DNA from 4 places in the Cytobacillus sp. BC1816 genome. Region 1 is predicted to be linked to each of the others. Evidence: riboswitches for the same ligand, from Rfam matches in the RefSeq annotation. Region 1 holds a riboswitch; each other region holds the start of a gene.
The links. A riboswitch is a leader RNA that binds a small molecule or an ion and turns the genes downstream of it on or off. The one in region 1 is predicted to bind S-adenosylmethionine.

Region 1 (4,214 bases):
ACCAGCCAATATCACTTAAAGGAATAAAAGTCGGGATCATGCTTCCGTCATATTCTTTCGTGATGAAATCAGCTACATCATCTTCCTGGTAAAGTTCAGCAATTCTCTTAAGCGTTTTGTTGTCCTTGTCTTCTGTTCTGACAGCGATAATATTTACATACGGAGTAGCGGTTTCGCTTTCCATAAAAACTGAATCCTTAGTTGGGTTAAAGCCTGCATCTACGGCAATTCCGTTATTGATTACTGAAGCAGAGACATCCGGAAGTGCACGCGGGGTCTGCGCTGATACCATTTCTACAAATTCAAGGTTCTTCGGATTTTCAACGATTTTATTCAAGTCCAGGTTTCCGTCATAGTCCTCGGATAATTTGATCAGGCCGGCTTCCTCCAGTAAAAGAAGGGCTCTTCCGCCATTTGAAGCATCATTTGGAATGGCAATTTTGCCGCCTTCCGGAATGTCTTCTACAGATTTTACTTTTTCAGAATAAAGACCCATTGGTGCTAAAACAGTTGTCGCAATCGGTGAAAGATCCATATTATGCTCTTTAATAAAAGTGTCAAAATAAGCGACTGTTTGGAATGCGTTCACATCAAGATCGCCTTCTGCAAGGGCAACGTTCGGCTGCACATAGTCAGAGAATGTGACAACCTCAATTTCAATGCCTTCCTTTTCAGCCTTTTCTGCAATAAAGTCCCAGATGCGTGTATCTGATCCGCTGACACCTAATTTAATCTTTTTTGTTTCTTCTCCGCCAGTTGTGCTTGAGCATGCTGCAGTGAACACAGCCAATGCTAAAATAATGAATGTTAAGAATAGTTTTTTCATGATGTGTTTCCTCCTAATTTATCTTCTTCTTATTTTTTTGGATAAGATATTTCCGAATGACTGCAGGCCTTGGACCATGACAACTAAGATCGCAACAGTAATCAGCATGACTGTTGTATCGAATCGCTGGTAGCCGTAGGTAATGGCGAGGTCACCAAGCCCGCCGCCTCCGACTGCCCCGGCCATAGCCGATGCTCCGACCAATCCGATTGTCGCAATTGTAAAGCCTAATACCAGCGAACTAAGTGCTTCTGGAATCAGGAACTTTAATATTATCTGGCCCGGTGTTGCTCCCATTGCTTCTGCGGCTTCTATGACTCCCGGGTCTACCTCAAGCAATGAGTTTTCTATAAATCTTGCAATATATGGCCCGGCATAAAAGACAAGCGGCACTACGGCTGCAGCCGTACCAATCGATGTTCCAACAATAAGCCTGGTAATGGGGATAATGGCTACCATTAAAATAATGAAGGGAACCGATCTGAAAATATTAATAATGCTGTTTATGATGTTAAAAACAACAAGGTTTTCCAGCAGATGCCCTTTCCTTGTCACGACAAGCAATATGCCAAGCGGCAGTCCGATAACAGCTGAAAACAGCAATGAGAATGCCACCATTTGAATCGTTTCGATTAAGGCTTCGATGATTTTTTCCTGGTTAACTAGCACGTGTTGTCACTTCCTTTATTGAAACTTTTTCCTGGCTGATGTACTGAATAGCACGTCTGATTTCACTGTCCGGACCTTGGAATTCGACAATCAGGTTACCAAACGGCGTTCCCTGAAGTTCAGTAATATTTCCAAACAGGACGTTGAAGTCGATATTAAACTTTTTGGCAACCTGCGAGAGGAGCGGCTGCCCGGCAGAATTTCCAACAAAGTTGATTCTAAATACCTTTTGAAGCCCTTGCTGTTTTTCAATCACTTCTTTAATAGAGTCAGGGATTTGATCATTCATGACAGTGCTGACAAAGTTCTTCGCTGTTGGTGTTTTTGGTGAGGAAAAGACATTGAAGACGGTTCCTTCTTCGATAATTTTTCCTGCCTCTATTACAGCGACACGATCACAGATCTCTCTGATTACAGACATTTCATGGGTAATGATCAGTATAGTAATGTTGTATTCTTTATTTATTTTTTTCAGCAGCTGCAGGATTGAGCTGGTTGTCTGCGGATCCAGCGCTGAAGTTGCTTCATCACATAATAGAATGGAAGGCTGGGTCGCCAGCGCCCTGGCAATTCCGATCCGCTGCTTTTCCCGCCTGACAGCTGATCAGGATAGCTGTTCGCCTTGTCTGCAAGCCCCACGAATTCTAATAGTTCATGGACACGCTTTTTGATTTCATCTTTTGGGACCTTAGCCAGTGTGAGCGGCATCGCCACATTGGCATACACTGTTTTTGAGTTTAAAAGGTTAAAATGCTGAAAGACCATCCCGATGTTTCTTTTCACTTCGCGAATTTCTCTTACAGATAAAGCCGTCAGATCATGTCCGCTGACAATGACCTTTCCTGAAGTCGGCTTCTCCAGCCAATTGACACAGCGTATCAAAGAGCTCTTTCCCGCACCGCTGAAGCCGATGACTCCGAAAATCTCACCCTTGTTAATCTTTAAGTCTATTCCATTTAAGGCAGCTACCTGCTGGCCTCCGCTTTCATAGACTTTCTTTAAATTCTGAAACTCTATCATGCAGCCTCTCTCCTTTTCTAAATGTTATATATAATTATCCCTATATGAAAACTAAGAATTATATCCTGAAATTTACCCCTTCCATCAGAAGAGGTTTTTTGAAGTCCCCTCCTTATCTTTCAGGCTATCGCCTGCTGGATTTGGCACAGTGCAGTCTGCCTGCTGCCGAAGCTTCATTGGGCCAGTTCCCTCTGCTTCTCTCGATAAGAATTATTCATATGTTTATGAATAGAATCTTGATGCATTTTTTTCGGATAAAAACAAAAACCCTCTTCTAAAGAAAGAAGAGGGCAGCATTTATCAATGGTCCTCTCCTTATCTTTCAAGCAATGCTTGCTGGATTTGGCACGGTACATGCTGTCCGCTGCCGAGGTGTCATAGGGCCAGTCCCTCAACCTCTCTTGATAAGAAGATTTTTATTATTCGGTTGTTTAATATGCTTACTACTTTACCACCTTAAAGAAAAGGATGTCAATCATTATTTCAAATATTTTCACTTGATTCATTTTCAAAAATTTCTGTTACTTTAACGGAGCTATCTTTACGGTGAATAATCATCACACCTGCTAGAGCGATCATACCACCCGCAATGGATAATATAGTCGGCACCTCTCCCAGCCAAATCCAAGCAATGACAAACGCTATTGCTGGTGTCAGATAAAGAGAGCTTGTCGCTTCAGAAGTCCCTCCTATGGACGCAAGAAAAGCGAGGGCAATATATGGAACTACCGTTGGAAAAATCCCCAAATAGATGACACTAAAAGTGGATTCGGCCGACGCATGAAGGATCTCATTACCAAGCCCTGGAAGATAAATCAGCATAAAACTAGTCCCTGCCCATACCGTATAGGATGTAAATGACAAAAATCCGTATTTATTAAAATATTTAGTCTGAAACACGAAATAGATGCTTTCTGAAACGGAAGCAAGCAGGACGAATAAAACACCGGTTTGGAGTTCAAACCCGCCTCCTGCACCAAGCGAAATAAGTGCGGCACCCGCAAAACTGACTGCGGAACCAGTCCACCTTACCCTTCCAAACCTTTCCCTTAAAAATAGAGCAGCCAAAGCAGCCGAAAAGATCGGCGTCATTGATACAATCAAGCTTGCCGGCCCGGCGCTTACTGTTTTTTCCCCAATGTTGAGTGCTGTGTGATAAACCGTAAAACCAAGGAATCCAAGTATAAAAATAGCAGGAAGATCTCTCATATCCGGAAGGCGCATCTTTGTCAGCAGCGCTAAGACACCAAGTGCAGCGGAACCAACTAAAAGTCTAAAAAGGGCAAGGTGCTCCGGGGAGTACGATTCAAGCCCAGCCCGAATTCCCGGGAATGCGGATGCCCATAGAATGATGATAGAACTATGCGCCCCGATTATCATTAGTTTTTTATGAGCCAACTTCATCCCCCTTATCAACATTTCCAGCCATTATCTGTGCTGCTTTTCATGATAGTTAATAACTGATACAATGTCCTCAACCAATTAGGAAAGAATTTTGCCAGCCAATTTTCATGAAGGCGGTTATGCGGATGGATACAACACAATTGCCAAAATATCAGCAAATTATTGAGACTATTAAAGAGAAGATTTCCAAAGGTGAATGGCCAATCGGAAGTAAAATTCCAAGCCAGCGGAAACTGGCTGAGGAGTTTGGAGTAAACCGAAGCACAATTATCACTGCTCTGGAAGAACTGGCTGC
Region 2 (4,214 bases), 2.5 Mb from region 1:
AAGGTAAAGAAGGCGGAATAGTTTGAAAATTACTCCTGTAAACGGGTGGTATAGTTGACATTCCTTCCTATAAGTGCTAAATTTGAATCAGCCGTTATGCATCGTGTTATATTTTGCTAGCTGCTTTTTCAACCGTTAGGCAATGGTCTGGATGAGTAATGAATGTAAAGTTATAAGCGTGTATATGGTGAATTTACACATGGCTTTTTCTAGCCAATAGGAGGATTTTTTTCATGAAAAACGGTAAAGTAAAATGGTTCAATGCTGAAAAAGGTTTCGGATTCATCGAAGGTGAAGACGGAAACGACGTATTCGTACATTACTCTGCTATCCAATCTGAAGGTTTCAAATCTTTAGAAGAAGGCCAAGAAGTATCTTTCGAAGTTGTTGAAGGTGCACGCGGACCTCAAGCAGCTAACGTAACTAAACTATAATCGACAGACCCATACAAAAACAGCCTGGCCACATGGTCAGGCTGTTTTATTTATTACCGATTGTATATAAGTACCTGCTATGCCATAACCTATGAGAAAAAGGGAGGTGGCTATAGGATGAACTTTATATGGGAATCAGTCCTTTTAATTTTTTCAGGGGTGCTGCTTTTGCGTGTGGCCGGAAGAAAATCCATCTCACAAATGACACTAGCCCAAACAGTTGTGATGATTTCAATAGGTACCATCATTATTCAGCCGATCGTTGAGACTAGTGTTTGGAAAACGATTGCTGCAGCAGCTATCTTAGTTGGGTCATTAATATTAATGGAATATCTTCAGGTTAAGTTTAATTTTATTGAAAAATTTATAACAGGCAAATCTAAAATTGTGATTGAGAATGGAAAACTAAAAACAGCAAATATGAGGAAATTGCGCTTTACAGCTGATCAGCTGGAAATGAGGCTCAGAACCAGCGGAATCACAAAAATTTCAGATGTCAAAATGGCCACTCTTGAACCGAATGGACAGCTTGGGTATGAGTTAATGAATGATGCCAAGCCTTTGACTGTTGGAGAATTTAAAAGGCTGATGGGAGAAATGATTTTGCAGTCGCCTGTTCAGCCTGCACCTCAAGCATCAGAGGATATCTTTCAGGAGCTGAAAAAGGGTCATACCCCGCCAAATCCCAAAGATCTGCACTAGTTTTAAGCCGCATTGCGGCTTTTTTTAATCCCAATCTCTATTTTCACTCTTTAAAGTATTATTCAGATTCTTAGTCCATAACAAAAAAGTGCTTGAAGTTTCGCGAGTTTCCTGTATAATTTTCAAACGTGAGTTATTTCAGAATAATTTCATATGAATCGCTTATCAAGAGAGACTGAGGGACTGGCCCTAAGATGTCTCGGCAGCGGGCTCTATAGAGCGCTGTGCCAAATCCAGCAAGCAGAGGTGCTTGGCAGATAAGAAGAGAACGATTGATTTGTTAGATCTCTTCTTGCTTGAAGAGGTCTTTTTATTTTGCAGGAAATTCCATTCGGAGAGGAGATTTTTTATGAAAAACAAGGGGAATCCCTGGGCATTATTGCCGCTTTTGGCTTTCCTTCTAATTTTTATAGGAAGCGGCATTGCAACAGGAGATTTTAATAGTATTCCAATCATTGTCATTGTTTCCGCTACAGCCGGAATAGCACTGGCAATGAACAGAAAAAAGCCATTCATGGAAAAAGTAGAGATATTCACGAAAGGGGCCGGACATCCTGATATCATATTAATGTCCATCATTTTTATCCTGGCAGGGGCTTTTTCTGGTACGGCTAAGGGAATGGGGGCAGTTGATTCGACGGTGAACCTTGCACTCTCTTTTATCCCGCAGAATCTGCTTATGGTCGGAATTTTTATCATTGCATGCTTTATTTCGTTATCGATGGGAACATCCATGGGAACAATTGTAGCTCTTGCTCCAATTGGTGTAGCCCTTTCAGCGGAGACAGATGTTTCTACAGCATTGGCGATTGCAGCAATAATAGGGGGTGCCATGTTTGGGGATAATCTGTCCGTCATTTCAGATACGACCATTGCTGCTGTCAGGACTCAAGGAACGAGAATGACGGATAAATTCCGTGTGAATTTCTTAATCGTCCTGCCTGCTGCTTTGCTTACAGCTTTGATTCTAGGGATTTTAACAGCAGGTCAGGAAAGCGTGGTAACCAGCGGGGATTACAGCTTTTTGAAAGTAGTCCCTTATCTTGGCGTATTGGCTGCTGCTTTGCTTGGCATGAATGTTATTCTTGTGCTTAGCGGGGGTATCCTTCTTGCTGGCCTTATCGGAATTGCAGACGGCAGCTATACTTTTGTTTCATTCCTGCAAATGATTTCTGAGGGAATGGCTGGTATGCAGAACCTTGCGATAATTGCCATCCTCATTGGCGGATTGGTTGAGATCATCCGATTTAATGGCGGAATTGATTACTTGCTTCACATGGCTACAAGCAAAATAAAATCCCGCAGGGGAGCTGAATTTGGTATTGCGTCACTTGTATCCCTGACAAATTTATCTACAGCCAATAACACAATTGCCATTATTATTGCAGGGCCGCTTGCCAAAAAAATTGCAGATCAATATGAGATTGACCCGCGTAAATCAGCAAGTATTCTTGATATATTTGCCTGTTTTGTACAAGGGACTATCCCATATGGAGCACAGATGCTGGCTGCATCCGGACTCGCTGCCATTTCGCCGGTGAGCATTATGGCATATTCCTTTTATCCGATATTAATAGGCATTTGTGGTATTATTGCCATTTTGATCAACTTCCCTAAACTAAAAAAGCAATAGATGAAAGAGCCTATGCTGGGCTCTTTTTGTTTTCGAACAATGCTATGTTTTGGAAAAAACCTCTGATATAATTAGAACGAATGTTCTGTTAAATTTTGCTTAGCCTCTACCGTTTTTTGATTTGGTATAATGGTAACATTGCAGAAAGAATCTCAGGCAAGGAAAAGAGGGTGTTAGATATGAAATTTATCCATACCGCTGATTGGCATTTGGGCAAGCTGGTCCATGGTGTATATATGACCGAAGATCAGCGTCATTTTTTGCATCAATTTATTGACGTGGTAGAGGAAGAAAAGCCGGATGCAGTCGTTATTGCAGGAGACTTATATGACCGGTCCGTACCTCCGACTGATGCTGTAGAATTGCTGAATGAAATTCTTTTTAAAATAAATGTAGAGCTCAATACACCTGTGGTTGCCATAGGCGGAAACCATGACAGCGCTGAAAGGCTATCCTTTGGAAGCTCCTGGTATAAACAAAGCAAGTTCTACTTGTCTGGAAAACTGGTAAATGATTTTAAGCCCATACATATTAATGGTGTGAACTTTTATCTGGTACCGTATGCTGAACCCGGAATGGTCAGGCATTTGCTTGATGATGACCGTGTGCACTCCCATGATGATGCAATGAAGGCAATTGTGAACAGAATTGAACAGTACCTGAACCCAAATGAACCGAACGTTCTTGTCGGACATGCTTTTGTTCTGGGCGGAGCTACCAGTGACTCGGAGAGGACACTCTCTGTCGGAGGATCAGGCTGTGTCCATTCTAGCTGCTTTGATCCTTTCTCCTATACGGCACTTGGACATTTGCATAGTCCTGATGCCATAAAGCATGACAAGATCCGCTATTCAGGCTCCCTATTAAAATATTCTTTTTCCGAAGCTAAACAGGAGAAATCCGTTTCTATTGTAGAAATGAAGGAAAATGGCGAATTTGCCTTGCGTACCCGTTCACTTAAGCCCAAAAAAGACTTGAGAGAGATAGAAGGGCATCTTGATGAACTGATGGATCCAGCTTTCTATGAAAAACAGAACCTTGATGACTATCTGAAAATCACCCTTTTTGATGAAGGCGCATTGCTTGATCCAATTAATAAGCTGAGACAGGTCTACCCGAATGTTCTTCACCTTGAAAGAAGGATAGCCGTTACAGATATGAAGAAAAAAAGCTCTTTCCTATCGATAAAGGAAGAGAAAAAGTCAGAGCTTGATCTGTTTAAACAATTCTATGAACAAATGACCACTTCCGAATTTACAAAAGATAAACAGCAGGTTATGACTGATGTGATCGAAAAAGTGCTGAGGGAGGAGGCGCTGAAATGAAGCCATTAATATTAACGATGCAGGCGTTTGGACCCTACGCAGACAGTGAGAGCATTGATTTTACGGAACTTGGAAATCGAACCATGTTTGTCATCTCCGGCAAGACGGGTTCAGGCAAAA
Region 3 (4,214 bases), 300 kb from region 1:
TTCCAGGGATTGTGGTTCGCGGTAAATATTATAGCCGCCAAATAGCTCATCGGCTCCCTCACCTGAAAGTACAACCGTTACATGTTTTCTTGCTTCTCTTGCCACAAAATAAAGGGGCACACAAGCCGGGTCAGCAAGCGGATCGTCCATATGCCACATGATTCTCGGAATCTCATTCATGTATTCCTCAGGAGTTATGATGTAGCTGATGTTTTCGACACCCAGCTTTTCAGCTGTTTCTTTCGCTACATCCACCTCGCTGAAGCCATTGCGTTCAAATCCGACAGAGAATGTTTTAATTGCAGGATGGAATTCTTTCGCAATGGAAGCAATGATGGAAGAATCAATTCCGCCTGAAAGGAATGAACCTACCGGAACATCGGCACGCATATGCATCTTGACTGAGTCGAACAAAACATCTCTTATTTCTTTCGTGAAATCAGCTTCTGACTTCTGCACTGGATGGAAAGCAGCTTTCCAATATCGCTTAATATCCATCGGAGCACCAATTTTTTTAGTAAAATAATGACCAGGCTCCAGCTTATGGATTCCCTCTGACATCGTGTTTGGCTCAGGCACAAACTGATAGGTCAGATAATGCTGGAGGGAGTCATAGTTTAATACATCATTCTGAAGCGCCAAAAGAATGCTCTTTTTCTCTGATCCAAAGAACGTGCGGTCTCCCTTATCGTAATAAAAGAAAGGCTTAATCCCAAATGGATCTCTGGCTCCATATAGTGACTGCTCCTGTTTATCCCAAATGACAAATGCAAACATGCCGCGTAATTTTTCAACAGCCTTTTCTTTCATATGGCTGTAAAGGGCAATTATCACTTCTGTATCGGAGCTTGTTTCAAAGCTTAAGCCAGCTTTGAGAAGTTCTTCACGAAGTTCCACATAATTATAGATTTCACCATTAAAGATAATCCAATAACGCTCATTCTCGTAAGTCAGCGGCTGGTGTCCGCTTTCAATATCGATAATGCTCAACCGGCGAAAGCCGAATTGAATATGATCATCAAAATAGTATCCTGAATCATCCGGACCCCGATGGGTAATGATATCATTCATATTTTGAAATTGTTCTTTATCTGCGTCACGGTAATTTTGTGCTTTTTCATGTACACAACCAATAAAGCCACACATTATGTACGTCACCTACTCCATTCTATTCTCAATATTTAGATACAGCCTTAACGGCTCCTTTGTCCTTAGAAAACATACCCTATAATACTACCACTAATCATTTATAATTAGCACGTGGATAATAAAAAAAATATGTGCGGAAAATTAAGCCATTATCCGAAGTTTATACGATAACATAAAATTATAAACGACTAAAGAGCATAAAGACCGAAAAGTGAATAAACACCCTTTATGTATAATGACGCAAAAAAGAAAGCGGGAGTTACATTGATTAATGCAACTCCCGCTTTCTTTTTATTAAGCTTCAGAACGAAGGATTTCGGCTTTGTCCGTACGCTCCCAAGGAAGATCAACATCTGTACGTCCGAAATGTCCGTAAGCAGCTGTCTGCTTGTAAATTGGGCGGCGAAGTCCAAGCATGTTAATAATTCCTGCAGGGCGAAGATCAAAATGTTTTCTTACTAGATCAACTAGTACATCTTCTTCCACTTTGCCTGTTCCGAATGTATCAACTGAAATCGACACAGGCTGTGCTACACCAATTGCATAAGCAAGCTGAACTTCAACTTTTTCTGCTAAACCTGCTGCTACAAGGTTCTTCGCTACATAACGAGCAGCATAAGCAGCGGAGCGGTCAACCTTTGTAGGATCCTTACCGGAGAACGCGCCTCCGCCATGACGGGCATATCCGCCGTAAGTATCAACAATGATTTTGCGGCCGGTCAGGCCTGCATCCCCTTGAGGTCCGCCGATTACAAAACGTCCTGTTGGGTTAATGAAGTATTTCGTATTCTCATCAATTAATTCCTTTGGAACAACCGGATTAATAACATGTTCCTTAAGATTGCGCTGGATTTGCTCCAGGCTGATCTCAGGGTGATGCTGAGTAGAAATAACGATTGTGTCAATGCGGATTGGCTTGTCATTTTCATCATACTCAACCGTTACCTGAGTTTTTCCGTCCGGACGAAGGTAAGGAAGGATTTCTTCTTTACGAACTTCAGTCAGGCGGCGGGAAAGTTTATGTGCTAAAGAAATCGGAAGAGGCATTAGCTCTTTCGTTTCGTTGCAGGCAAAACCGAACATTAAGCCCTGGTCCCCTGCACCGATTGCTTCAATCTCCTGATCGCTCATTTGTCCTTCCCGTGCTTCAAGGGCCTGGTCAACACCCATTGCAATATCTGCTGACTGCTCATCAATGGAAGTTAAAACTGCACATGTTTCGGAATCGAAACCATATTTAGCACGGGTATAACCGATTTCTTTTACCGTTTCACGAACGATTTTTGGAATATCTACGTATGTAGATGTTGTGATTTCACCTGCAACTAATACAAGTCCAGTTGTTACAGAAGTCTCTGCAGCAACACGGGCATTCGCATCTTTAGCTAAAATCGCATCTAAGATTGCATCAGAAATTTGGTCACAGATTTTATCCGGATGACCTTCAGTAACTGATTCAGAAGTAAACAAACGACGCTTTGTTGACATCTGGCTTCCTCCTTATAAATAGAAAATTGAGCGAGAATTAAGAAATGGGGAAGCGGAAAATAACTTTACCCTATCATTTCATGGATCTCTGTTTGATACGGAACTCATTCCCTTAGTAGTATGAAATAAACATGGAGTTTTTATTAGAAAAATAGGCATTGCTGGCCAGAAAGCCAGGCATCCGTTTTTTCTTATGCATCTCTGCAAGCTGCTAAAAACTCACATAAATAGTACATTCCAAAAGCCGTTCATCCCATTGCCTGTGCAAAATAAAAAACCTTCTCAATAGTGAAAAGGTTGAAAGCAAATCGATTCGCGCCTTTCACTCTTATCGTTCAAGGAATTACGTCCTTGCGTCAGGTTAGCACCTTTGCTGATTATTGCCTTTTAGCAGGTTGCTGGGTTTCATAGGGCCTGTCCCTCCACCAGCTCGGGATAAGAGAGTATCCGTTCAAGGTTGAATCATACCGTATTTTAGCGAATCATGTCAACAAGTTTTCATTATTTTTCACAGTAAAATTTCAGCATTGAAAATTATAATCCATGCTTACAGCGAACAGCTTCCGTCGTCACATTTTTTCTTTAGAAATTTATGCCTGTTTTTAGCAATCCATTTATATACCGGATCGCCCAGTATTGGCGTCATTGGGAGATATAAAAGGAGGCTAATTAAAAAGGAGGCAGGAAAGAGGAACAGCAGTCTCCTTACTGCAGAATAACCCTTTTTCAAGCCACCCGCCGGAGTAATAATATGAAGCTCTCTGCGCAAGTCAATCTTGGAAAACGAGAGGGAATCCGGGATTTTTTCATACTCCTGCAGAGAAATCCATTCCACTTTATTCAGCCAATCAAGTTTATTAAATATCTTCTTTGTTTCCCTGCATAAAGAACAAGTTTCATCATAGAGGGCAATTGTCTTCATTTTAGATCAGTCCCATGTTAAAATTAACACTTTCTTCTATATTAACATATATCAGTTATAAGTTGATTAAAATGGGATTACATGTCCAATTATGACATTTTTATAACATGAATAAAAAAGTTTCGTAATAGTATAGACTAATCGTTTTAATGTGTTATACTAATTTCGAGATGTAATCACTTTCATAAAAAAATCGGGAAAAAGGAAGGTATTCATCAGATGAACTCTGTAAGCATATCAAACGAATTGAGCGAATTATTAAATGGCAGCAACATTCAAGTGCAATTATCCGTTCCTCAGCTTGTCGAAAAAGTTTTAAACCGCAATGAAGGGTCCCTTACCTCTACTGGTGCCGTACGCGCTACTACAGGAAAGTATACAGGACGTTCTCCTAAAGATAAATACATTGTTGAAGAAGCATCAAATAAAGATAAAATGGACTGGGGCAGCGTAAACCAGCCTATCTCTGAAGAAGCATTCTCTAATCTTTATAATAAAGTAATCAACTACTTAAAAGAAAAAGAAGAAGTATTTGTTTTCAAAGGCTTCGCAGGTGCCGATAAAAAGCACCGCATGCCAATCCAGGTAATTAATGAATATGCCTGGCACAATCTTTTCGCACATCAATTATTCATTCGTCCGGCAGAAGACGAGC
Region 4 (4,214 bases), 1.8 Mb from region 1:
TTAAAAATGAGGATTTTCGCTATTATATCCTTAAGCAAAAAGCAGATGTATTCCATGCAATGAAGAGTTTCTTCAAAGAGGAGGAAGATAAGAAGAAGTATGCTTAAGAGAGGGGAACCTCTCTTTTTTATTTCTAAAAAAAGACCCCATACGGGGGGCCAATTGCTATTTGAGCCTTTCCTTTGTAAGCCGATCATCCCAGTTTAATTCAGCACTGGTTTTCACATCAAGAGACTTGGGGGAAAAGTGAACACGATTGATTTCCTGATGATCGGCAGCACATGAGTTGCTGGATTTATCTTCCAGTGTTTTGATATCTGCTTCATGGACAACTTCCCGTGCTGAAGCGCTTTCGAGGTTTCCTTCTGAGTCTACAGCACTGATCGTTTGATTGTCTTCCTGGGAAGTAGGATAGTTCCCGTAGTAATCTGCGATTAAGACATATTTTCCATCAAACACCATGCTTGCGTATTTATCCAGGTCATGGTCATCAAACCGTGTACCATCTTTTTTATCAGGATCCATTCCTGAACTTGTGGCTGGATTTTCTCCCATAAAAAGGGCTTTCACTGAATCAAGAAAGCGCTGATTGCCGAGCTCCTGGGATCCGACTATTCGCAAGTTCACTCCATAATTGTCTGCAAAGCTTTCAAGATTCGCACCATCTTTTGAAACAATCACCAGGTTGTCTTTCTGATACCCGTTTGACTCTGCCCCTTCAATAGCATCTCTCAGCTCTTCCTGTGTATCATACCCGCCTACTAATATATTTTTCTTCATGTTTTCACTCCTCATGTCATATTGTATTTTCTATTTTCCCTGAATTGCAGGAGGAGAAACTTTCTTTTATATTTTGAAGGGCGGACAGTCATCAAAATAATAGACTGTCCTGGATCATTACATGGTACAAGCCGTATGAATTAATAAAACACAGTAAATACAGTATGATAAAGGTAATAGCCAATAAATTGGAATTGCTGCTGGAGGTGGGGATATGGAGATTGAGAAACTGGCTAAAAGATTAAGTAACAGGACCCCAGTCGTTTTAGGGAGTGAGCGATTTTCAAAATTCGCTATTTTGCTTCCGCTTGTTGAGATGAATAAGGAGACACATGTCCTTTTTGAGGTGCGTTCACTTACAATGAGAAGGCAGCCTGGGGAGGTCTGTTTCCCCGGCGGAAGAATAGATCCGGAAGACAGGGATGAGGAGCATACGGCCATCCGTGAGACCTCAGAGGAACTTGGCATAAGTGAAGACAGCATCACAGATGTGTCCCCGTTGGATTACATGATTTCCTTCGGACAAATTATTTACCCTTATGCAGGTATTATCCATAATCCTGATCAGATCGTGCCAAACCCTGACGAAGTAGAAGAAGTTTTTACCGTGCCTCTTTCCTTTCTAAAAAAAGTAAAGCCGGAAACGTATCACGTGAATTTTAAAGTAGAGCCCGAAGAAAATTTTCCTTTTGACTTGATTGCCGGAGGCGAAAATTACAATTGGCAGACAAGGAAAGTAGAAGAAGTATTTTACTTTTTTGAGGATAAGGTTATTTGGGGGATGACTGCCAGAATTCTTAAGCATTTTCTTGAAATCATTATTGAAGATTTCGAGGAAAATGAAAGCGTTTGAAGAAAATATTTTTTCAAAAAAGGTTGACGCAGTCCTTATAAATGTTTATGATTCATATAAATTGAATACTTAGAAACTTCTTATCAAGAGAGGCGGAGGGACTGACCCTATGAAGCCTCGGCAACCAGCATTTATGCACGGTGCCAAATTCAGAGGAAATCATTTTCCGAAGATAAGAAGGCGGAATGAACGGAAAGTAAATTCAAACCCCTTCTTGTCTGTAATAGACGGAAGGGTTTTTTTGTTTTTATAAGTATCTGTACTTTAAACATGAACCAGGAGGAATGAGAAATGTCAGCGATAACGATTGGGCTATTGGGGTTTGGAACAGTTGGAAAAGGAGTGTATGAAACGATCAGCAAACATCAGGGAAGGCTTCAGGCAATATTCGGGAAAGAAGTGAAGGTCTCTGCCATCCTTGTCAAAAATGTGAGTAAGCATTCTGTGCCTGATGATGAGGTGCTTTTAACTGATGACTTTCAAGATATTATTGACCTTCCTAAGCTTGATGTCGTAATTGATGCCATTGTTGGCAGGGAACCAGGGTATACGTATCTGCGCCAGGCAATATCGAGAGGATGCCATGTCATTACAGCAAATAAGGAGATGTTTGCATTCCATGGAAGTGAGCTTACTAGGCTCGCAAAAGAGAATAATGTATCATTAGGATTCGAAGCAACAGTAGGAGGCGGAATCCCTATAATTCAGACTATTAAGCAGCTGCTGAATGCCAACAAGATTGAACGGATAGAAGGAATTTTAAATGGCACATCGAATTTCATTTTGACAAGTATGCGCGAAGAGAACTTATCATTTGAAGAAGCACTGAAAATAGCTCAGGAAAAAGGATATGCAGAAGCCGATCCCAAAAATGATATCGAAGGATATGACGCTTTTTACAAAGCGGTTGTTCTGAGTGAGCTGGTGTTTGGGAAAGCACCGGCGCAAGGAAAATCTGTTAGAGAAGGCATTACTGACATTACAATTGAACAAATTCGTATGGCTGATTCCCTGGGACTGAAATTTAAACATGTAGCATCGATTGAGAGGGAAAAAGATACTATCCGCTGTACTGTAAAACCGGTCTTGACGGGGGAGGAACATCCCTTGTACAGAGTAGAAGGAGTGCAAAATGCAGTTTCAATTGATGCGGATATAGTCGGGAATATCAGCTTGCAGGGTCCTGGAGCCGGCATGTTTCCGACAGCTAGCGCAATTATTGAAGATTTGATTCATGTAGGCAGAGGGGATATTCCTTCAGTCTTTGAGGAAGGCAGGCCGGAGGGAACTGTTATTTACGAGCCAGTTTGGATTATTTGGGGTGATGCTGATAAAGCGGAATTGCCTGAGGGGTGTGAAATAATCAGCAAAGTGTCAAAAGAAGTATTCATCTTTAAGGCATCATTGGAAGCTGTGTCATTATTAGATACATCAGATTTGAAGGCTTATCAGGTGCTTGGAGACTATGCTCCGGCTGCAAAGGAAAATAAACAGGTACAAACAGTATAACCTGAAAACATAATGAAAAACAGGAGGGGCAAGCTTATGAGCTGCCCCTCCTGAAGTATGTTTAGAGATGGTGGATGTTATCGAAGTCTAACGGGCAGTATGCCCCCCTCTTCAAGACTCAGAGGAATCGAAAGAGGTAAGCGGGAGTCCAACTGCCCATAAAGGCCAGACAGCAGAACAAAGACTAAAAACGCCACGTCCTCCAAAAAGCTATGCATCGCTGCCGCAGCTTTCCTTTTCCTGTGTCAACGTCTTTGTAATCCGCACTTCCTGTGGGCCTCAACTTACAATCAGTGGGGTATAAAGCCCCCCACTGATTGAAGTTTCACTTTATGCCTGCTGGTTTTTTAATAAAGGTTTATTTAATCCAGAATAAAGGTCTTTTACATGGACCGTTACAATCTTAGCACCAATCTGGACATGGACCATATTATCAAAAACAGCTGTTACCAGGCCGTTTAATGAAACATTCGCACCAATATTGAGATCTTTGCCGGGAGTTTTAACATTTTTCTTGTCTGCCATCGTAACACCATCCCATTCCGTTTTATTGAACTTATACATAGAATATTGCCTTTTTATAGTAAAATAAACGCTTTAATAAAAAAAGTCCAGTAATATAGCTTGTTTTTTTATCGACAAATTTTATTGGTGCCAGGGACCTGTCGAATTTTCTCTATATCAATATTTTAGTATTCATTGCCGAGATTAAGCACAATCGAAAAAACAATCCTTGGAGGGAAGTACACAATTTGTTCTATCCGATTTTGGATCTAACTGACAGGAGTGAAATTCAGACAAAGAGGGTATTGAAGTCCGTAAAAATACAGATTCAGAAAAGGATGAAATACGGAATATGAATTTGCCTCTTGCAATTGGGCTCATTTTTATTGCCCTTTATATAACTGCCATAATCGGGATTAAGATCTTAAGAATTCCCGATATCGTTATTTATATTATTTTAGGAGCTGGCATCGGTTTTTTTGGATTCTACAAAGAGGCGAAATTAATTGAAGCTGCAGGTGAAATTGGCTTGATTCTGCTTTTCTTTCTGCTTGGCACCAAATTCTCT

Region 2: another riboswitch for S-adenosylmethionine. It lies ahead of ACR42H_RS11395 (Na+/H+ antiporter NhaC family protein); the one in region 1 lies ahead of ACR42H_RS23950 (methionine ABC transporter ATP-binding protein).
Region 3: another riboswitch for S-adenosylmethionine. It lies ahead of metK (methionine adenosyltransferase); the one in region 1 lies ahead of ACR42H_RS23950 (methionine ABC transporter ATP-binding protein).
Region 4: another riboswitch for S-adenosylmethionine. It lies ahead of ACR42H_RS06400 (homoserine dehydrogenase); the one in region 1 lies ahead of ACR42H_RS23950 (methionine ABC transporter ATP-binding protein).

What each region holds. Positions count from the first base shown of each region.
Region 1 covers NZ_CP195611.1:4,710,246-4,714,459, forward strand. Annotated here, with positions in the region: gene ACR42H_RS23940 (MetQ/NlpA family ABC transporter substrate-binding protein) at 1-826, opposite strand, end outside; gene ACR42H_RS23945 (methionine ABC transporter permease) at 845-1,495, opposite strand; partial or broken gene ACR42H_RS23950 (methionine ABC transporter ATP-binding protein) at 1,485-2,515, opposite strand; SAM riboswitch class I at 2,625-2,725, opposite strand; SAM riboswitch class I at 2,828-2,926, opposite strand; gene ACR42H_RS23955 (DMT family transporter) at 2,999-3,913, opposite strand; gene ACR42H_RS23960 (PLP-dependent aminotransferase family protein) at 4,027-4,214, shown strand, end outside.
Region 2 covers NZ_CP195611.1:2,211,366-2,215,579, forward strand. Annotated here, with positions in the region: gene ACR42H_RS11385 (cold-shock protein) at 234-434, shown strand; gene ACR42H_RS11390 (DUF421 domain-containing protein) at 552-1,136, shown strand; SAM riboswitch class I at 1,296-1,400, shown strand; gene ACR42H_RS11395 (Na+/H+ antiporter NhaC family protein) at 1,486-2,769, shown strand; gene ACR42H_RS11400 (exonuclease SbcCD subunit D) at 2,949-4,094, shown strand; gene ACR42H_RS11405 (AAA family ATPase) at 4,091-4,214, shown strand, end outside.
Region 3 covers NZ_CP195611.1:4,410,572-4,414,785, forward strand. Annotated here, with positions in the region: gene asnB (asparagine synthase (glutamine-hydrolyzing)) at 1-1,146, opposite strand, end outside; gene metK (methionine adenosyltransferase) at 1,444-2,637, opposite strand; SAM riboswitch class I at 2,963-3,079, opposite strand; gene ACR42H_RS22345 (thiol-disulfide oxidoreductase DCC family protein) at 3,185-3,559, opposite strand; gene pckA (phosphoenolpyruvate carboxykinase (ATP)) at 3,779-4,214, shown strand, end outside.
Region 4 covers NZ_CP195611.1:1,195,888-1,200,101, forward strand. Annotated here, with positions in the region: gene yhbH (sporulation protein YhbH) at 1-107, shown strand, start outside; gene ACR42H_RS06390 (general stress protein) at 166-780, opposite strand; gene ACR42H_RS06395 (NUDIX hydrolase) at 995-1,633, shown strand; SAM riboswitch class I at 1,711-1,812, shown strand; gene ACR42H_RS06400 (homoserine dehydrogenase) at 1,925-3,142, shown strand; gene ACR42H_RS06405 (hypothetical protein) at 3,473-3,706, opposite strand; gene ACR42H_RS06410 (cation:proton antiporter) at 3,999-4,214, shown strand, end outside.